Linked DNA regions of Methanococcus voltae PS. The protein of the gene in region 1 binds, or shares a complex with, the protein of each later gene. Links are inferred from orthologs where the notes say so. Each region holds a gene or a part of one and is shown in the gene's direction. Other genes may lie near its edges.

What was found.
Region 2: M2325_RS06125 (region 1) and M2325_RS00350 share a complex: the UniProt entries of both Methanocaldococcus jannaschii proteins name them as parts of the 30S ribosomal subunit. The link is inferred for Methanococcus voltae PS from one-to-one orthologs.
Region 3: M2325_RS06125 (region 1) and rpsJ share a complex: the UniProt entries of both Methanocaldococcus jannaschii proteins name them as parts of the 30S ribosomal subunit. The link is inferred for Methanococcus voltae PS from one-to-one orthologs.

Annotation. Positions count from the first base shown.
Region 1 is NZ_JANUCQ010000003.1:101,800-109,377, reverse strand. The notes cover bases 2,059-4,964. They hold M2325_RS06125 (30S ribosomal protein S19e), read left to right. Parts: upstream 2,059-3,251; coding sequence 3,252-3,677; downstream 3,678-4,964. Other genes in these bases: M2325_RS06110 (50S ribosomal protein L39e), read left to right, coding at 4,923-4,964; M2325_RS06115 (DUF7411 family protein), read left to right, coding at 4,297-4,917; M2325_RS06120 (DNA-binding protein), read left to right, coding at 3,931-4,284; M2325_RS06130 (hypothetical protein), read left to right, coding at 2,751-2,909; M2325_RS06135 (homocitrate synthase family protein), read left to right, coding at 2,059-2,636. Also shown: methyl-coenzyme M reductase-associated protein Mmp3, read left to right, coding at 1-1,221; more of M2325_RS06135, read left to right, coding at 1,467-2,058; more of M2325_RS06110, read left to right, coding at 4,965-5,078; M2325_RS06105 (winged helix-turn-helix domain-containing protein), read right to left, coding at 5,178-5,897; M2325_RS06100 (hypothetical protein), read left to right, coding at 6,137-6,286; M2325_RS06095 (cobalamin B12-binding domain-containing protein), read left to right, coding at 6,627-7,298; M2325_RS06090 (uroporphyrinogen decarboxylase family protein), read left to right, coding at 7,436-7,578. UniProt on the Methanocaldococcus jannaschii protein: May be involved in maturation of the 30S ribosomal subunit.
Region 2 is NZ_JANUCQ010000001.1:65,219-72,759, reverse strand. The notes cover bases 1,786-4,654. They hold M2325_RS00350 (30S ribosomal protein S8e), read left to right. Parts: upstream 1,786-2,961; coding sequence 2,962-3,348; downstream 3,349-4,654. Other genes in these bases: M2325_RS00345 (bis-aminopropyl spermidine synthase family protein), read right to left, coding at 3,549-4,654; pyrB (aspartate carbamoyltransferase), read left to right, coding at 1,788-2,696. Outside these bases: M2325_RS00370 (aconitase X catalytic domain-containing protein), read left to right, coding at 1-349; cobM (precorrin-4 C(11)-methyltransferase), read left to right, coding at 603-1,370; M2325_RS00360 (hypothetical protein), read right to left, coding at 1,430-1,642; more of M2325_RS00345, read right to left, coding at 4,655-4,757; pyridoxal 5'-phosphate synthase glutaminase subunit PdxT, read left to right, coding at 5,911-6,489; tungstate ABC transporter substrate-binding protein WtpA, read left to right, coding at 6,725-7,541.
Region 3 is NZ_JANUCQ010000001.1:357,507-365,175, forward strand. The notes cover bases 4,673-7,669. They hold rpsJ (30S ribosomal protein S10), read left to right. Parts: upstream 4,673-6,015; coding sequence 6,016-6,324; downstream 6,325-7,669. Other genes in these bases: tuf (translation elongation factor EF-1 subunit alpha), read left to right, coding at 4,673-5,912; M2325_RS01825 (glutamate--tRNA ligase), read right to left, coding at 6,834-7,669. Also shown: M2325_RS01795 (NusA-like transcription termination signal-binding factor), read left to right, coding at 1-358; M2325_RS01800 (30S ribosomal protein S12), read left to right, coding at 526-969; M2325_RS01805 (30S ribosomal protein S7), read left to right, coding at 1,150-1,716; M2325_RS01810 (elongation factor EF-2), read left to right, coding at 2,077-4,260; more of tuf, read left to right, coding at 4,626-4,672. UniProt on the Methanocaldococcus jannaschii protein: Involved in the binding of tRNA to the ribosomes.

The DNA of each region.
Region 1 (7,578 bases):
GATTTAGATGTAAATACGGAATCAGCGGACTTTGATCGTTGGGACGTATTATTGAGTATTTCGGGTCTTGATAAATCAGAAGGTCATCTAGTATTCATGAGAAAAGATAATACTGAAGCGTATGGTCTTCATAATCCTAAATTAGGAATTTTAATTGGTGGAAAAAGACAATTGGCTAATTTAAAACCTTCTGATAAAATTATATCGATAGATTTACTAAGAGAATCAAAAGAATCTGTAGATTACGAAGTTACAACTGATTTAAATACTATAATAGAAGATGGATGGGAAATTTACACATACTGTGAATTAAACTTAAAAGGTCCTGCTAAAACAACAGAACACGCCCTATCCATCTTTGAAAATGGATATATTGAAGTTTCTCAAAGTTCAAACACGTTTATATCTGATTCAAGGTTACAAACTTTAAAAATAGATGATTTAAATACTTTACCTCGTGAAAAAGGTACTGTAACCGTTAGAAACACTGGCGTAGGTATGGGTAAAGTATACATTTACAAAGAAAGCAGAACTTCTTCATTATCACATACGAATGTTGGAAAAGTCGTAGATGGTCAAGAATTGATTAATTTTTCAACAAAAGGTATTGTTACAACAATTTCTAAGCCTGAACGTATTAATTTAATTGGAAAATCCATAAAAGATGCTTTAAAAATTTTAAACGAGTATGACATTGAATTAGAGAATAAAGAAGATTTCTCAAATTCAGATGTCGAAAAAGTAATTGTAGAGCAAACTCCTAATTATACATTAGACCTTTTAGATGCTAAAAAAGTCACCTTAAAAGCAGTGAATCCTGATAATATACTTCATATAAAGATATATGACAAAAAAGCGCCAAAAAGTGCTTGGTACTTTAGAAAATTAACGGGATTAACTACAAAAAGAATAGGTATTCTTAAGACATACTTTAAACACCAAGATATGGCGATGTTTGAAAGAAATTTAGAGTATGCAAAAGCTTTATTGCCTGAAAATACGCCAAAAGAAAAATTAGACGGAAATAAAATTGCTATTACAAACATGGTTAAGAAATACAAGGGCTATGCAGGAATTAGAACTAGTAGTAGTGATAAATATGGACCTACCGGGGAAACTTTCGAAGGTACAAACGTTGTAGGGGAAATTGTAAAAAATGAAGGTGTTTTAAAGAGTTTAAAGCCAAAAGATGAAATATACCTATATGAGGAAATTGAATAAAATAATTATATTTATACTTCTAATTTTTATCCTATGAAAAATTATTAATACTATTAAACATCATTTTGATATTTAATAAACATTATTTCTAAACATTAAAATATTTTTTAACTTCGCTATTATTTTTATAAATATTTAAGCTATTTTAAAATATGAATCAATAATTAAAACAATAATTAAAACAATAATTAAGTGATTGTCAAATTAATTTAAACAGTAACTGCAAGAATTGGGAGGAATTCTTTATGGAATGGAAAGCCACATGTCCTTATAATCCTAAATTAGATTTAAAGGACTGTTATTTATACGATACAACACTTAGAGACGGTGAACAAACACCTGGGATATGCTTTACAAAAGAGCATAAGTTAGATATTGCAAAAAAGCTTGATGATATGGGCGTTAAACAGATTGAAGCAGGTTTCCCTGTAGTATCTGCATCTGAAAGGGATATTATCAAGACTATATCTTCCGAAGGTTTAAATGCAGAAATTTTGGCGCTTTGTAGGGTTGTAAAAGATGACATCGATAAGGCTTTAGAATGCGATGTAGACGGTATTATTACATTTATTGCAACATCGCCCATGCATTTGAAATATAAATTACATAAAGAATTGGATGAAGTAGAACAAATGGGAATGGATGCTATCGAATATGCGAAAGAACATGGACTTTTCGTGGCTTTTTCCGCAGAAGATGCAACAAGGACTCCTATTGAAGATATACTTAGAATTCATAAAAATGCAGAAGAGCATGGAGCAAATAGGGTGCACGTAGCAGATACTGTGGGATGTGCTACACCTCAAGCTATGCATTTCATATGTTCAGAATTAAGTAATACTCTTAAAAAAGCACACATTGGCGTACATTGCCACAATGATTTTGGTTTAGCAGCCATTAACTCCATATATGGACTTATGGGTGGAGCAAAAGCTGTATCTACTACTATAAATGGTTTAGGAGAACGTGCAGGGAATGCACCTTTAGAGGAGTTTGTAATGACTTTAAAGGCACTTTACGAGCACGATATGGGTTTAAAAACTGAAAAACTGAAATCTTTATCCCAAACTGTTGAAGAATACTCTAAAATAAAGTTAGCAGAAAATAAACCAATAGTTGGTAATATCGTATTCTATCACGAAAGTGGAATTCACGTGGACGCTGTTTTAGAAAATCCATTAACATATGAGCCGGTATTACCTGAAGTAGTTGGACAAGAGAGAAAAATCATATTGGGCAAACATTCTGGTTGTAAGGCAGTAGCAAGCAGATTAATGGAGCAAGGAATTGAAACAGATAGGGAACATTTATGGGAAATTGTTAAAAAAACTAAAGAAACCCGTGAAAGTGGCGTAGAAATAACCGATAACGTATTTAAAAACATCGTACACCAAATATTGGATGATAAAAAATAGATTACATAATTTAAATAATTATCATATAATATTATTATAAATAGGGGAATTAATTAAATATTATATAGAATTATCGTAATTAATATAGTATTTATAAAAAGTAATTGTGATAACATGTTTGATTTGATATCTATAATAGGAATACTCATTGTAGCAGTCATAATTTGGGTATTATTAAGTTTATTCTTTAAAACAATGAAACTAATGATTAAACTTGGTTTAATTTTGGTTATTGTATTAGTTATAGCTCATTTTGTATTGGGTATTTTCTAAATTTTTTATTTTATATTTTTTTAATATATTTAAATTAACAAGGGTATACTAACGGCATTTATAAAATTTTTTTAATGAATCAAAAACTTTTAATTTATCAGATAATAGCTATCAAAGCTTAATTTATCAGATAATAGCTTATAATTTAGTGTATGTCCAGTATATCTCAATTATATCACTATTATATCACTATTATCAGATGAGGGAAACCATTATATACTTGTACTACATAGTAAAACTGCTCGGTATTTAGGAAAGATTAATAATATATTTATTAGTTCTACGAATCCATAATCGTCAGCTATTCGAACGATGGATCATATTAGAAAAAGAGGTGTTTACATGGTAACAGTTTACGAAGTATCTCCAAATGAATTAATTGAAAAATTAGCAGAAGAATTAAAAGAAATGGGCGTTCAAGAGCCAGAATGGGCATTATATGTTAAAACAGGTGCACATAAAGAAAGAAGACCAGACGATTCAGACTGGTGGTTTGTAAGATGTGCTTCAATCTTAAGAAAAGTTAACATGAACGGACCAGTTGGCGTTGAAAGATTAAGAAGTGCTTACGGCGGAAGAAAAAACAGAGGATGTGCTCCTGAAAGATTCGTAAAAGGTAGCGGTAACATCATCAGAAAAGCTTTACAGGCATTAGAAGCAAAAGATTTAATCTTAAAAGCTGAAAATGGCGGTAGAATCATTTCACCAAAAGGACACGCATTATTAGACAACGTGGCTAAAAAAGTTTCAGATGCTTCAAACGAATAATTATTCAACACTAAAAAATGATTGCATTTAAATTTAAATTTTTAATTAAACCTTTAAATAAACTTTTAAATTTAAAATACTGTTATATATTGGCAAATATACAATTATATAATTTTAAAGCTTTTAATTATTTAAATGGCTAATATTATATAGTTACATAGATAATTATAATACAAGAGTTACAATATAATTATATTAATGTAACGTAATAAATTCAATATTATGCAATTATTGATTGGTAGTTGGTGATTAGATGGACCCTGAAGAGATAAAAAGGCAAAAGTTAGCAGAAATGCAACAAAAAATTCAAAATGACCCTGAAGCTCAAGCACAAATGCAACAGCAACTTGAAGAACAAAGGGCACAACAAGAAATGCAAAAACAAAAGATAATGAGACAAATATTATCTGAGGAAGCAAGGTCAAGATTGGCAAGGATAAAAATGGCAAAACCTCAATTTGCAGAACAAGTTGAGTACCAATTAATTCAATTAGCACAATCTGGAAGATTGCCTATTCCTTTAGACGATAACAACTTTAGAGTTATTCTTGATAAAATTCATGAAAGCGCTAAACCTAAAAGAAGTTTCAGCATAACAAGACGTTAACTTTGTGAGACCATGGATGCAATTAATACAAATAATTTGAATAATAAGGCTCATGTATTGTTTAGTGGTGGTAAAGATAGTTCATTATCGGCTATAATTCTAAATAATCTAGGATACGATATAGAATTAGTAACCATAAATTTTGGAGTTTTGGATTCCTATATTCATGCTCAAAATACTGCCAAAATATTAAATTATTCTCATAAAGTTATAAGCTTGGATAGCGAAATTCTTGAAAAATCTGTTGATATTATCTTAAATGATGGATTCCCATCAAATGGAATACAATACATTCACAAAGAAACATTGAATATTATTTCTGATGATTTTGAAGTTATTGCAGATGGTACGAGAAGAGACGACAGAGTCCCTAAGCTAAGCCACGCAGAAGTTCAAAGTTTAGAGATGAGAAAGGATATTCAGTATATAACTCCACTTATGGGTTTCGGACATAAAACTTTAAGAAATCTTGTTAATAGTTATTTCGAAATTTCAGAAAAAGAGAGTGAAGAACTCTTAAAATCGGATTATGAAACCGAAATAAGGGCAGTATTGAGGTCAAGAGGCGAAAATCCTTTGGATTACTTCCCTAAACACATCCAATCAAGAGTGATCGGATTAAAAAAGAGGTGAATTTTATGGCAAGCAATAAACCATTAGGTAAAAAAATAAGATTGGCTAAAGCTTTAAATCAAAACAGAAGAGTACCTTTATTCGCAGTAGCTAAAACAAAAGGTGCAGTAAGAAGCCACCCAAAAATGAGAAACTGGAGAAGAAAAAACCTTAAAAAATAATTGAATAGTTATTTTATATTTGATTATCTTTTTTATATGACTTATTTTTAATTCTTTATTTTTTTATTATTATTTTTTTATTAATTAACGCATATTTAATTATTCTAACATTTTGGACACATTTACAATTTTAAAAAGTGATTTTATAATATATTCTCCTTTTTTTGATAAATAATAATTTCCTTTTTCGAATTTTTGAAATATAATGCCCGAATTTTGGAGTTTTTGTAAATGAAATAGTAAATTGCCAGATTTTAATCCTGTAATGTTTGAAAGCTCTGAAAAACTATGATTTGCATATAATAGTGATTTTGCGATTTTTAACCTGTGAATATTTGAAATTGGTTCTAATATTTCGTAGATTTCTTTTTCTGCAATATTTGCAAATTCTTTGATTTCTTTTTCTGTATCTTTAACGCCTAATGATTTTATAAGGGCGTGCTGTTTTTCAAAAGCGTCACTATCTTCATATTTACACTCTTTGTTAAATAATGGTATTTTTTTGCTTAAACTACTTCTATTTTTATAATGTTCTACAAATTCATCAGGGCTATCTCCTTCAAAATCTAAAAATTTGTTTTTCTTTAAAAATTTTTTAAACTCAGCCATGTACTTTTTTTTCAACTTTTCTTCATTCTGTATATTTTTATATAATTCATCACCGCTATCTTTATCTTTTTCATATTCCTCATCTTCTTCAAGTGAATTTAACTCCACATTTTCTATTAGTTCATTTAATTTCCCATATAGTTTTACTATATCTTTTTTAATATCTTTTATTGATTCATAATCTATATTACATTCCCGTTCTTTTTTCATATTCTACCTGAGATTTTGATATCAGTTATAGTATTTTTATTTATTTTTAAAGTTTCATGATATTTAATAATTAATAGGTTATTTAAATATACCAAATTTTAATCTTGACTATTTCACTGACAATTAAGTATATGTTTACTTCATCGAATATATAATTCAAGTATATTATATCTCAAATAAAGAAAATTTGAAAACTACTAAGATACTATTAAACTATAAAAAAAATATTTGGTGATATTATGGAATCTTGTAATAAAAATGAAAATTGTAATTGCCCTAACGTACAGTGTCCTCACTATGGTAACTGTAAAGACTGTATAAATGCACATTTAGAAGGCGGTACTCCGGTATACTGTATGGCAAAATTATGCAATAATAAAGATAATTAATTTTATTAATTTGTGGCTTGTCAATATTGTAATTACAAATATTTGTTATATTACAATATTTTTAACATATTTATTTTTAAATTATTATTATATTTAGTATAATTATTATGTACCTTTTTCAATGATTTAAACTCTCAGATATTACTATTTTAAAAAATATATTAAAAATAAATTTATTTTAATTAAAGTAGTTCTTAATAGATTTCTTTACATCCTTATTCGATATTATGTTTTCTAATGAAAATTATAAATATATTGATTACCATAGTATGGGGTGCTATAATCTAAACATTAAAAAATATGATTACCCTATTAAAAATCTTAATATATGAGGCCAAATATGACAGAGTCACAAGAAAATATGATAAAGCAACTTTCAGATGCTGTTTTAGATATGGATGAAGATTTAACAGAAGAATTATCTGATACATATATTAAAAATGGATACAACGCATTCGAAGGAATTTCAAAAGGATTGGCAGATGGAATGAACAGAGCAGGTGTTATGTACGAAGAAGAAGAATACTTCATACCTGAATTATTAGTATGTTCCGATGCAATGTACAAAGGATTGGATATTTTAAAACCTCATTTACAATATTCAGAAAATGACGAAAAAATGAAAGCAGTAGTTGGTGTCGTAGAAGGGGATACTCACGACATTGGAAAAAACTTGTTTAAAATAATGTTAGAAACACAAGGTTTCGAAGTTTATGATTTAGGTAGAGATGTACCACCTATTGAATTCGTAGAGAAAGCTAAGGAAGTAAATGCGGATGTAATTGGATTATCAACACTTATGACAACTACAATGGATAACATGAAAGTTGTTATCGATATCTTAAAAGAACAAAATATGAAAGACAATACCATCGTAATGGTTGGTGGCGGTCCTATCTCACAAAGCTTTGCTGATAAAATTGGCGCAGATGGTTATGCTCCTGAAGCTTCAAAATCTGCAAGAATTGCAAAAGAATTAGTTTCAAAATTAAAAGATTCAAAATTGAATTAATGAATTAATTCTTGAATTTACTTTTAAATTAATTTTTAAATTTAAAATTGATATTTAATATTTAATATTTAGCATTGGCATTTAATTTAATAATTAAGTAATTAAATCTAATTAAATCTAATTAAATTGTGATATAGATGATTAGCGATACAATGACCCCGGCTCAAAGAGCCAGGGCAAAATCAAACGGTGAACCAATCGATAGATTACCATGTAATCCAAATATTGGAAATGGTATTGCAAGAATTGCAGGCTATAAGATTTCAGAATTTAATAGCAA
Region 2 (7,541 bases), on another replicon or contig:
AATAGACTTAATATGTATCGGTTGCCCACATAGTGGCATGAGTGAAATAAAAACAATTGTTGACATTCTTCTTGAAGAGAAAAAACAGTTAAAAACAGACTTATGGGTTTGTACTTCGATATATACAAAAGCAATAGCTGACAGAATGGGTTATACAAAAATTATAGAAGATGCAGGCGGTAAACTAGTTGTGGATACGTGTATGGTTGTTGCACCTATTGAAAAAATGGGTTATAAGTACGTAGCTACAAATTCAGGAAAAGCAGCTACATATTTACCTAACTTCTGTAGTAGTGAAGTAATATACGGCTCTATCGAAGAATTGATTAGAAAAGGATTAAATCAATAATTTAAATCAATAACCAATTAACCAGTTATTTGCTAAAAAATTGCTAAAAATATCAAAATTATATCTATAATCTTTTTATACCATATTTTTATACATATAAATAATATAAATATGTTGAATTTAATACAAGATTAGTTTAATTAACTTAGGTTATTTTTATTAGAGATAATTTTAAATTAAAATCTAATACAGATGAAAATATACTATGAAGATATAAAATACAAGTATAATATATAGTTTAAAAGGTGTTTTTATGAATAAATTAACAATAGTTGGTGCAGGTTCTGGAGATAAGGAATTAATAACGGTTAAAGGAGCTAAAGCAATTGAAAACGCAGATATTATAATATATGCAGGCTCATTAGTTAATCCAGAAGTTTTAACATATAATACAAGTGGAGCACAAATCTACAATAGTGCTTCAATGAATTTAGAAGAAGTTATAGATGTAATTGTAAATGGAATTAAAGAAAATAAAAAAGTAGTTAGAGTACATACTGGGGACCCTTCATTATATGGTGCTATAAAAGAGCAAATTGATGAGTTAGAAAAACGAAATATCGATGTAGAAATAATACCTGGTGTAACCTCATTATTTGCTGCAGCAGCTACTTTAAAATCTGAATTAACATTGCCAGACGTTTCACAAACCGTCATTATAACACGTCCAGTTGGTAGAACTCCAAAACCAAGTGAAGAAAGCTTAAAATCATTGGCTAAACATCAAGCAACTATGGCAATATACCTGGGTACAGGTATGATTGAAAAAGTATGCAAAGAATTAATAGAGGGCGGTTATCCCGCAGATACTGCGGTAGGCGTTGTATATCACGCTTCATGGGAAGATGAGAAAAAAATTATTGGAAATCTTGAAAATATAGCTCAAAAAGTTAAAGATGAAGGAATTACAAAAACAGCATTGATAATTGTAGGGGATGTTCTCGACCCTAAAAATTATACATATTCAAAATTATATGATAAAAAATTTGAACATGAATACAGGAAAGCTAAATTTGATTAATTCGTCAGATTAGCCACTTATACTTAATTTATTTTGTTATTTTTCTATTTTTTTAAATTTTATTCTTTTAATTGTTCAGTTAATTTTTCATATAATATTTTCAAATCTGTTTTTGTGGATAATTCAATATCTTCATTCATTAATTTTAATACTTTATCAATTAAATCATCCATATCATTTGAATTATTTATTAATTCAGAAATATAGCTCATATTTTGAATATATGGCATTACATAAAGTTTTATATCTTCTTTTTGCTCTTCGGTTATCATAATATCACCAACATATTGCATATTAAATATTGAGTATTAAATCATCTTATATATTCATAAATATATCCATAGCTATATATAAAAATTATATTATATATTTTAAAAATAAAAAATGCTGATGATAATTTGGTAATATGGTGATTTTATGGACCATTTAATTTCTACAAGAGATATAAATAAAAATGAAATAAGTAATATTTTAAAAATTGCCGAAGAAATGGAAAATTTACTTGAAGAGAAAAAACCTTGTGAATTTATGAAGGGAAAACTTTTAGCAACTTTATTTTACGAACCATCCACGAGAACAAGATTATCTTTTGAAACTGCTATGAAAAGGCTCGGAGGAAATGTAATAGGTTTTACAGATGCTAAAAGTACCTCAGTTACCAAGGGGGAGACTTTAAGAGATACTATATCTGTAATCGGAGGATATGCCGATTTAATAGTTATAAGACACCCTTATGAAGGAGCTTCAAGACTTGCGAGTGAGTGCTCAAAAATTCCAGTTATAAACGCAGGAGATGGCTCTAATCAACACCCTACACAGACTCTTTTAGATTTATACACGATAAAACGTGAAATTGGAAAAATAGATAATTTAAATATTGCTTTTATCGGTGATTTAAAATACGGTAGAACCGTGCATTCATTATGTCAAGCTTTATCATTGTTTGAAAACGTAAATATTAGATTAATATCGCCAAAAGAATTAAAAATGCCTCAAGAAATAATAGAAGACATTAAATCAAAAGTATCACTTGAAGAAATGGAAGAAATGGACTTAGAAAATATTGATTGTATTTATATGACTAGAATCCAAAAAGAGAGATTTCCAGACCCTAATGAATATCACAAAGTTAAAGGAATATATAAATTAAACAAATCCCAAGTTGAAAATAAAAAAGTTATTGTAATGCACCCTTTGCCCCGTGTTGATGAAATAGAACAGGAATTAGATTCATTAGAACAATCCGTATATTTTAAACAGTCTTTTTATGGAATACCTGTTAGAATGGCAATATTAAAATTATTATATAAATCCAATAATCAATAAATCATTCAATAAATTATATTATCATAGATAATTTTTTATATCATAATGTATTAACAATGTATAGATACTCGCATGCTCTCTCATTATTATCGGAAGTATTGTAATTATTTAAAAATGTTAGCAGTTAATTTATTACGAAGGGATGATTAACGTAATAAATAACAAAAAACGATTAAAATAATTAAAATAATTAAAACTTAAAAAATTAAAAAATTAAAAATAAACTAAAAATAAATTTAAAAATAATAAATAATAAGGTGTAATTATGGCAGTATGGCAAGGAAGAAGCGGTAGAAAATCTACTGGTGCAAAATTAAGAAGAATTGTTAAAAAACATAAAAGAGAAATGGGTAACTCACCTGTAGAAACCCACTTAACCGATTCAGTTAAAATTAAAATATTAAGAGGAAGAGGCGGAAGCAAAAAAGTTAAATTAGAAAGAACAAACTACGCTAACGTTTTCGACCAAGAATCAAAAGTATGTAAAAAAGTTACAATTACAAACGTAATTGATAACGTAGCAAACAAACACTACATCAGAAGAAACGTGGTTACAAAAGGAGCTATCGTTGAAACCGAAATGGGTAAAGCTAAAGTTACCTCAAGACCTGGTCAAGATGGTATTGTAAATGCTATTTTAATCAAAGAATAATTTAATTATTCAAAAAAAAATTTTCTTTTTTTCTCGTTTTAAACTTATTTTATTTATAATAACATATATTTCCTTTATTCGATTATTTATTTAGGATACTATCTACTATATTTTTATAGAAAACTAAAAATTAAAAATTAAAAATTAAAAAATTGTAAAAAATAAAATAATAAGCCAATAAAAATAAATAAGAAATATAATTAATCTTTTAATTTACTTCTTTTAATCATGTAGAATTTATTACCCTTGCAATCACAGGTTAAATCTTCTATTCTTTTAATTTTACCTCCGATTTCATAAATTTTTCCACATTTTTGACATTTATAATACCTTAAAACAGGTTTTACCTGTCCAGTATATATCTTATCACTTTTTTCTTCCAATTTTACAAGGTTTTTACCAACTAGTCTTGCTAAGAATGTTGTATTTCCTATGATTTCAGTACCTTCATAAAAATTAAAACCAGGTAACATTTCAGCTATTAAAAAGTTCATAGCTAGTATGTTTTTTTGTAGTTGTATATGTTCATCAATAGGCTTATGAGAAACCGCCAAATATAAAACGCCATCTGAACCTAAAGCTTCAATACCTCGATTCATAAACAATTTTACACCTTCCAAGGTATATGGAGGGTCGGTAAATACTACGTCGAACTTATCAACTAAGTGTTTAGGTAAACCATTTCTGAAGTCGTGTTTTATAGTCTTTATATTAAGTTTATTCTGCTTTGAGAAGTATTTTATCATATCTAATAATCTTTCGTCAATATCTGCAACCACAATTTCCTTACATAAACCACTCATAGCCACAGGAATAGATGTTAAATCATCGTCACCAACAAATAAAACTCTCTTACCTTCTAAATCACCCCTATCTGCCATTATGGTAGCTCTATACGTAGCAGTTTCGGGTGTAGCAAATGATTGGTCAATTAATGTATTTACAGAAGGTCTTTCTTTAGCTATTTCTTTATGTCTTTTGTATATCTTTTCAAACTTGTCGTCAAAGACTACAGTTTTACCCTTACACATCGGACATTTTAAGTCGTGCTTTAAAGATAAACCTAAGTTTTTTTCAACAAAAATAAAACCTTCTTTTGTGTAATGGGCTCCCTTATCGTCTCTTTTTAATATTTTATCCCCTTCCAACATCGTTCTAACTTTTGAAACTATTGGAAGTGGTAATTTAGTATATTGCCCTATTTTCTTTGTAGATATTGGTTGATTACGGTATATACATCTTAATATATCATAAATTGCCAATTCTCCTTCAGCTATTTTCGTTTTTTGAACTATTCTTCTTATTAGTATTTTAAATTCTTTATTAGATGCTGAATCATCATCATTTTCTTTCGTATTTTTTTTAGCCTTTTGAGTATTTCTTTTACCCATTTTTCCTATTACATTCAAAATTTCACTCCTATAAGATATAAATTTATATAAATTTATATATTTAAAAAATTTATAAATAAACAAAATAATTTACATTAAATATAAATTGTGAGATTTACTAGATTAATGTGATTTAAAATAAATTATAATCGATACTATATTTTAAAGTATTAAGTATTTAAAATTATATTCCATAGAAAAAAAGTTAAACAATATATTTAAATTTATGAATTAATTTGCCTAAAATAAAAAACATGCCAAGGGGGTGATTCGAACACCCGACAACTGGATCTTCAGTCCAGCGTTCTCCCAGGCTGAACTACCTTGGCAATATTCTATTTCATTAAGTCACGTAATAAGGATAGGTTTTATAGTATATAAATGTTTCGCTGATGGAGTGATAGAAACCTTTATATATTATAACGTGTATTGTTATTGTGCTGACAAGATGTGTAGCAAAGAATAGTAAAGAGCCTCCTTAGCTCAGTAGGTAGTAGCGACGGACTGTTAATCCGTAGGTCGCAGGTTCGAGCCCTGCAGGAGGCGCCATTTTTCTAAAAATTATTAACTCATTTTAAGTGCATTAGTAACGGACATTACATTATGGGCCCGTAGCTCAGGCTGGTTAGAGTGCTCGGCTCATAACCGAGTGGTCATGGGTTCAAATCCCATCGGGCCCACTTGTTTATTAAAATTGCTCCAGTGGTGTAGTCCGGCCAATCATGCGGGCCTTTCGAGCCCGCGACTCGGGTTCAAATCCCGGCTGGAGCACTTTATTTTTATATCGTGTGCAGGGGTTGTCAAGCCTGGCCAAAGACGCAGGACTTAGAATCCTGTCCAGTAGTGGTTCCAGGGTTCAAATCCCTGCCCCTGCATTATTGGATATGTTATGTGGCCGAGGTAGGGTAGTGGCTATCCTGAGGGACTGTGGATCCCTCGACCCGGGTTCAATTCTCGGTCTCGGCCCCATTTTTTGAAATTTAACCTGTTTTATATTATTCTTTGTTATTAGATAAATATATTTATGTATTTTAATATAGTAATATATTATAAAATTTTATAAAATCTATTCCTGCATATTTTTTTATAGTATTATTAATTATGAATATTTATAAAATAAACATATTATTGTAAAGATTATAATTAAATTAAGCAAAATAAAGGTTAAATTATGACTACAACTAAAAAAATAGGAATTTTAGGAATACAAGGCGATGTAGAAGAACATATTGATTCAATTTTAAAATTGGGTTATGAAGCTATAAGAGTGAGAACTATTTCAGAGCTAGAGGGTATTGATGCTTTAATAATCCCCGGTGGTGAAAGTACCACAATGGGTAAAATAATGGATAAATATGGATTCATCGATAAAATAAGAGAACTTAATCTTAAAAAAAATATTCCAATATTAGGGACTTGTGCAGGGATGGTTCTTTTATCCAAAGAAACAGGCATTGACCAACCTCTTTTAAAATTAATGGATGTTTCAATCGATAGAAATGCTTATGGCGGTCAGGTTGAAAGTTTTGAAAAAGAGATAGAACTAGATGGAAATGTGGTTCATGCCGTATTTATAAGAGCCCCCCTTGTAAAAGAATTAATGAGTGACGAGATATCCGTAATTTCTAAAAATGAAAATAGAATTGTAGGAATTATCCAAAATAACTGTATGGCAATTTCATTCCACCCTGAATTATCAGAAAATGGAATTATTGTTTACAAATATTTCTTTGATAAGTTTTTGAAATAAAATATTTTTAATTTTAATTTATTCTAATTTTTTATTTTTATTATTTTTTAAACATTTTTTTTCAAATAAGTATCGTATTTATTACATTTTTATCGAGATATTAAAATGTTTATTAACATATATTACACCAAAATAATATCGTAATATTTATATATTAACCATATAGATGTATTATTTATTACATATTATATCAAACTAAAATTCTATTAAATACTATATTATATATGGTGATAACTTGAATAAAAAGTCCCTTTTATTAACTTCAATCTTAGGGATTTTTCTTGTATTAGCTTTTAGTGGCTGTACGGACCAGCAAACACCTGCTGACAGTACAGATTCTGAAAAAATAGAAGGCGTTGTTAAAATATTCCACGCAGGAAGTTTAGCAGTTCCTTTTGAAGAATATGAAAAAGCTTTTGAAGAAAAATACCCCGATACAGATGTTCAAAGAGAATCAGCAGGCAGTGTTGCATGTGTTAGAAATATTGTAGAATTAAATAAAAAAGCTGATGTGTTAGGTTCAGCAGACTATTCATTAATACCTAAAATGATGTATCCTGATTACGCAGACTGGTACTTAATGATAGCTAAAAATGAAATTGTTATAGCATACACTAACAAAAGTAAATTTACCAATGAAATAACTTCTGACAACTGGTATGAAATATTCCAAAAAGATGGAGTTAAATACGGTTTCTCAAGTGCTAACGATGATCCATGTGGTTACAGAACCCAAATGGTTATTAAATTAGCTGAAAAAACATACAATGACAATACAATATACGAAAATTTAATTAAGAAAAATTCAAACTTCAACGTTGAAGAAAAAGACGGTAGCTTTGTAGTTAAAAGCCCTGCTGAAATAACAGTTAATACCGACAAAATCTTCATGAGAAGTAAAGAAGTAGATTTATTAGGCCCTCTTGAATCAGGTGCTTACGACTACTTATTCATATACAAGAGTGTTGCAAACCAACACAATTTAGAATATGTTGAATTACCTGACGAAATCAACCTAGGTGCTTACGACCAAGCTGAAAACTACGCTAGAG
Region 3 (7,669 bases), on another replicon or contig:
TGAATATTCCGACGATGTAAAACAATTTATTAGAAACATATTCGCACCTGTGGAATTAGAAGATGTTTGGACTAAAAAATTCGGTGACGATTTAGTAGTATACTTAAGAATCCACCCTAAATTAAGAAGGGCTATTATCGGAGACAAAGGAAAGAAAATTGATTCCGCAGTTGACTTGGTTAGTAGACTTTCCGGTGTTAAAAACATCAAAGTTATCGCAGGATTGAGAAAAGACAATAAAAAGGTTGCTAAAAAAGAGGAAGCACCAGTAAAAGCTGAAGAGGTTAAACCTGAAGTTAAACCTGAAGCTGAAGCTGTAAAAGCTCCTGAAGCTACCGAAACACAAAATGCAGAATAATTTAAGAATTTAAAATCGATTGAATTTATTTATTAAAATTTTTAGTTGTTATATAATTATACTATTAATAATTAATTTAATAATATAATAAATTATAATCTAATAAATTATAATGCAATAATATAATCGATTGGAAAATTATGAATATGCTAGTCATAGGTGATTAAATGGCAGGAAGTAAAGCTCCAAGAGGAGAATTTGCAGGTAGAAAATTATTCTTAAAAAGAAAAGAAAGCAAATGGCACCAGTACAAATTCGTTAACAGAGAATTAGGCTTAAAATTAAAAGCTGACCCATTAGAAGGTGCTCCAATGGGAAGAGGTATTGTTGTTGAGAAAGTAGGTCTCGAAGCAAAACAACCTAACTCTGCTATCAGAAAATGTGTAAAAGTTCAATTAATTAAAAACGGAAAAGTTATTACCGCATTTGCACCAGGTAACCACGCTATCAACTTCATCGACGAGCACGACGAAGTAGTTATCGAAGGAATCGGTGGTCCAACAGGTCAAGCTAAAGGGGATATTCCTGGAGTAAGATATAAAGTTGTAATGGTTGGTAAAAACTCAATCAGAGAATTAGTTAAAGGTAAACAAGAAAAAGTTAAAAGATAAGTTCATTAAATAAGTTTTAATTTTATTTAACCTTATTTAATCTTAGTAATACTTTTAATTTTAAATTTCTTTAACTTAATACTTAATTTAAGATTAATAATTTATAATTATCAATAAATTCGGAAAAACATTCGGAAAACAAAATCACAAATCACAAAAATAACAATGGACGGTGAAATTTTGGAAATTAAATTGTTCAATAAATGGGATTGTGAAGCTGTTACAGTTAAAGATCCAAGCTTAAGGTCATACATTAGCTTAGAACCTGTTTTAGTACCTCACACCGCAGGAAGATACTCAAAGAAAATGTTCGATAAATCAAAAATGAACATTGTAGAAAGAGTTTTAAATAAATTAATGGCTGAACAAACAAATACTGGTAAAAAATACGAAGCTTTAGCAGTTATGGAAGAAGCCTTAGAAATCATCGCAAAAAGAACAAAGGAAAACCCTGTTCAAGTTTTAGTTGATGCTTTAGAAAACGCAGGACCTAGAGAAGAAACAACAAGAATTTCATACGGTGGTATCGCATTCTTACAATCAGTTGACGTTTCACCTGTAAGAAGATTAGACACTGCTATAAGAAACATCTCATTAGGTACCTTAAATTCAGCAAGAAAAAACAAAAAATCACTTGCAAACTGTTTAGCTGATGAAATAATCTCAGCTTCAAAAGCAGACATGCAAAAAAGCTTTGCTGTAAAGAAAAAAGAAGAAAAAGAAAGAGTTGCTCAATCAGCAAGATAATTGAGATATTGAGTTATATCCATTTCTTTATCTTTAGAATTTTGTAATTATGCAATAATTATATTATAGTCGTATTAAATGATACATCATTTATGATTATAATAATTCTTTTCAATTTATTCGTAAATGTTGAAATTGTAATCTTAAATAATTTATCAATAATCTTAAAGTATGAATTATTTGTTAATTAACATTTAATTAATATATGATTAATAAAATTGATAAATAATTCTAAACTGGTTATATTAATAATTATTGTACTTAGATTAACTAATGTATTATAAAATTAAATTTATAATAAAAGTATAATAAAATATAATTCTTCAAACTTCAAAATCAATTATTCGATTCGGTGAAATAATGGGAAGAAGAGCAAAAATGGTAGAAAAGGTTACCAGTTTAATGGAAACCCACGATAAAATCAGAAACATCGGTATCTGTGCACACATCGACCACGGTAAAACAACATTATCAGACAACCTCTTAGCAGGTGCTGGTATGATATCAAAAGAATTAGCAGGGGACCAACTTGCTTTAGACTTTGATGAAGAAGAAGCAGCAAGAGGTATTACAATCTACGCTGCTAACGTGTCAATGGTTCACCAGTCAGAAACCGGAGAACACTTAATTAACTTAATCGACACACCAGGTCACGTTGACTTCGGTGGTGACGTTACAAGAGCAATGAGAGCTATCGATGGTGCTATCGTTGTATGCTGTGCAGTAGAAGGTGTAATGCCACAAACTGAAACAGTTTTAAGACAAGCTTTAAAAGAAAAAGTTAAACCTGTATTATTCATAAACAAAGTTGACAGATTAATCAACGAGTTAAAATTAACTCCTGAAGAATTACAAGGAAGGTTTATGAAAATCATCGCAGAAGTTAACGTTTTAATCGAAAAGATGGCTCCTGAAGAGTTCAAAAAAGAATGGTTATGCGACGTTATGGGTGGTAAAGTAGCATTTGGTTCAGCTTACAACAACTGGGCTATTTCAGTACCATACATGCAAAAATCAGGTATTTCATTCAAAGATATCATTGATTTCTGTAACGATGAAAGACAAAAAGAATTAGCTGACAAAGCACCTTTACACGAAGTATGTTTAGATATGGTTATCAAACACTTACCAAACCCAGTTGACGCTCAAAAGTACAGAATTCCAAACATTTGGAAAGGTGACATTGAGTCAGAAATTGGTAAATCAATGATGACCTGTGACCCTAACGGTCCTTTAGCAGGTGTTATCACAAAAATTATCGTTGATAAACACGCAGGAGCTATCTCAGCATGCAGATTGTTCTCAGGAAGAATGAAACAAGGTGACGAATTGTTTTTAGTTGGTGCAGAACAAAAAGCAAGAGCTCAACAAGTTTCAGTTTTCATGGGTGCAGAAAGAGTTCAGGTACCAAGTATTTCAGCAGGTAACATCTGTGCTATTACAGGTTTAAAAGAAGCAACAGCAGGGGAAACTGTTTCAGCATTCTCAAACAAAATGGAACAAGCTTTCGAAGGTTTATCACACGTAAGTGAACCTGTTATTACAGTTGCTATCGAAGCTAAAAACACAAAAGACTTGCCAAAATTAATCGAAGTATTAAGACAAATCGCAAGAGAAGATAACACAGTTAGAGTGGAAATCAACGAGGAAACCGGTGAACACTTAATCAGCGGTATGGGTGAACTCCACATCGAAGTTATCACAAACACAAAAATCGGCAGAGATACAGGTATCGAAGTTGATGTTGGTGAACCAATCGTTGTTTACAGAGAAACAATCAACGGTACAAGCCCTGAAATTGAAGGAAAATCACCAAACAAACACAACAAATTGTACTTCATCGTAGAACCTTTAGAAGACAGTGTATACCAAGCATATGTTAAAGGCGACTTAAAAGATGAAGACTTCAAGAGAAAAATCTCATCAGAAGCAGAAGGTAAGTTTGTAGAAGCTGGTTTACCAAAAGACGAAGCTAAAAAAGTTATGTCAATCATGGGCGGTAACTTAATCACAAACTTAACTAGAGGTATCGTACAGTTAGACGAAGCTAGAGAGTTAATTATCGAAGGTTTCAAAGAAGCTGTAAGAAACGGTCCTTTAGCTGCTGAGAAAGTTCAAGGTGTAAAAGTTAAATTAATGGATGCAACTTTCCACGAAGATGCAATCCACAGAGGTCCAGCACAAATTATTCCTGCGGTAAGATTCGGTGTTAGAGACGCTATTACACAAGCTAAACCAGTATTATTAGAACCTATGCAAAAAGTATATATCAACACACCACAAGATTACATGGGTGATGGTATGAAAGAAATCAACAACAGAAGAGGCCAAATCGTTGATATGGAACAAGAAGGTGACATGTCAATTATTAAAGGTAGCGTTCCTGTTGCTGAAATGTTCGGATTCGCTGGTGCAATCAGAGGGGCTACCCAAGGTAGATGTTTATGGTCCGTTGAATTCTCAGGATTCGAAAAGGTACCTGCAGAAATACAACCTAAGATTGTTCAACAAATCAGGTCAAGAAAAGGTTTAAAAACAGAATAATTAAAATAATTAGAATAACCAGAATAATTATAAAATAGGATAATTACATATGAATTAATATAGTGAACTTATAATTGATTATAATAATTTGCAATATAATTATTATGGATTTATAATATCAATTAATTCATATGTACTTATTTAAAAATAGTGAAATTGAGTAAAATTATAATTAGGGTACAAAAATCTTACACGATTAATCATGATTAATTTTGAAAAATCCAAAAGATTTTAACAATATACCATAAAATATATATACTCATTTTTACTATCATATTACAAATTATACTTATTTAGAAATCTCTTGATAAGATAAATTATACTTACAAAAATCAAATAAAACAAGAATAAATACAGGTGACAATATGGCAAAAGAAAAACCAATATTGAACGTTGCATTTATCGGACACGTTGATGCTGGTAAATCAACCACAGTAGGAAGATTATTATTAGACGGTGGAGCTATCGACCCTCAGGTAATTACAAGATTAAGAAGAGAAGCTGAAGAAAAAGGTAAAGCTGGATTCGAATTTGCTTACGTTATGGACGGTTTAAAAGAAGAAAGAGAGAGAGGTGTTACAATTGACATCGCTCACAAAAAATTCCCTACCGACAAATACGAAGTAACAATCGTAGACTGCCCAGGCCACAGAGACTTCATTAAAAACATGATTACCGGTGCTTCACAAGCTGACGCAGCTGTTTTAGTTGTTAACGTAGATGACCACAACAACGGTATTCAGCCACAAACAAGAGAACACATCTTCTTAATCAGAACATTAGGTGTAAACCAATTAGCTGTTGCAATTAACAAAATGGATACAGTTAACTTCAACGAAGCTGACTACAACGCTATGAAGAAAATGTTAAGCGAAGAGTTATTAAAAATGTTAGGTTACAACCCTGACAACGTACCTTTCATCCCTGTAGCTTCATTACACGGTGACAACGTATTCAAAAAATCAGAAAACACAAAATGGTACAAGGGTCCTACAATTGCTCAAGTTATTGACTCATTCCAACCTCCTCAAAAACCAACAAACTTACCATTGAGATTACCTATCCAAGATGTTTACTCAATCACTGGTGTAGGTACAGTTCCAGTTGGTAGAGTTGAAACAGGTATCATCAGACCAGGAGACAAAGTTGTATTTGAACCTTCAGGCTCAGTAGGAGAAGTTAAAACAGTGGAAATGCACCACGAACAGTTACCTTCAGCAGAACCAGGAGACAACATTGGTTTCAACGTAAGAGGTGTAGGTAAAAAAGACATCAAAAGAGGAGACGTTTTAGGTCCAGTTGACAACGCACCATCAGTTGCAGCTGAATTTGACGCTCAAATTGTTGTTTTACAACACCCTTCAGTTATCACAGCAGGATACACACCAGTATTCCACGCACACACATCACAGATTGCATGTACCTTTGCAGAGTTAAGCAAAAAGTTAAACCCTGCAACTGGTGAAGTTTTAGAAGAAAACCCAGACTTCTTAAAAGCTGGTGACGCTGCAATCGTTAAATTAATACCAACAAAACCAATGGTTATTGAAAACGTTAAAGAAATTCCACAACTCGGTAGATTCGCTATTAGAGATATGGGTATGACTGTAGCAGCTGGTATGGCTATTAAAGTTGTAGCTAAAAACAAATAATTAGATTAATTCTAATTATTTAATTTTTAATTTTTTAATTATAATTCTTATAATTATTATATTTATTATACAATTCATTACATACCTTAAATGAGGCTAAATTATGCAAAAAGCAAGAATAAAATTATCAAGTACAAAACATACAGAATTAGACGGTGTATGTGACCAAATTAAAGCAATCGCTGAAAAAACAGGTGTTGATTTAGCAGGTCCAATTCCATTACCAACAAAAACATTAAAAGTTACAACAAGGAAGTCAACCGACGGTGAAGGTTCATCATCATTCGACAGATGGACAATGAAAATTCACAAAAGAGTTATCGACATCGAAGCTGACGAAAGAACCATGAAACACATCATGAAAGTAAGAATTCCTGAAACCGTTCAAATTGAAATCGAATTAAGAAACTAATTGAATAGTTAGTACTTAAAGATGTTTGATTCCAAGAATTGAAGGCTTTTTTTAAAAATAATTAATATTTCATAAGCCATGAAAAATATTGTTTTCCCTTTATGGGATTTCAATAACCTTTTTCTTTTTAAATTATTTTAGTTTTTATTTTATTATCTTATCATTACAGTATTTTTATTATTACCATTATTATTTTATTAGTATATTATTTCATAATTAATTTTATAACTCTCGTATATTCGAGTACCTTATTTAAATTTGATATGTTTTGATATTAATCTTTATATACTATGAAATCAATGATTAATTATACTGCAATTCACAGTAATTGCAGTGTATGTTGTGACCGTATTTCATAGTAAATACGGTGTATTATCTTTAAATGAGCTTTTTTAAAATAGTTTTGAACTTATTATGGAAATTTTATAAATTTTATAAAAATAGAATATAAAAAATAGAATATAAAAAATAGAATAAATGATATTTTATTATGTATTTTTAATCAAGTATTAGTTATGTGTTAAATAGCAGGTTACTTTATTAACATCTGAATCCAATTCGTTTTTATCAATTCTAACAAATCCGTATCTTTCAAATTGTACGCTTTCATCTTCTTTTACAACTGCAAAGTCTTTTTCTGCATAACCTTCTGTTTCAATACCATCGCCATCGATAACTGAAACCTTAACACTATCTTTAACAGGTACCCAATGAATAATGTTTGCCCTATTCTCTTTTGCAACCTTGTAATCTTCACTATCAAAGTGCGCATAAACAACGTTTTCGCTTACTTCATCAATAACTATGTTAAACAATTCCATAAGCCTATACATTTTACCTACTTCAACATTATCGGTACCAGATAGGTAGATTTCCCCGTCAAATGTTAACGTTCTCATACCCATATCTTTATCAGGATGCATCCTTAGCTCAACAGTTTTATTGTCCGCACCTGTAACAATAACTTTTTTAGGATTAGCCACAAAGAAGAATCTTTTTGTAATTGCATCAATTAAATCTTTGTTAACTGCATAAAGGTTTTCCCATGCAAATCTAACATCAGCTTGTTTAATTCCGATATCGACCATTGTTTTGTAAATTGCTTCTGGTTTTATACCTCTTTTTCTCATTGCTCGAAGGGTACCTAATCTTGGGTCATCCCAGTCAGAGTATTCACCTTCTAAGATACCAGCGTGCATTTTAGAGGTACTTAAAACAGGACCTTCTATTTTTAAGATACCGTAGTGTAAGTACTCTGGAATCTCCCAGCCCATGTAATCAAATATGTATTTCTGTTTTTCAGTGTTCACAATGTGGTCTTTTCCTCTTAAAACGTGTGTAAGAC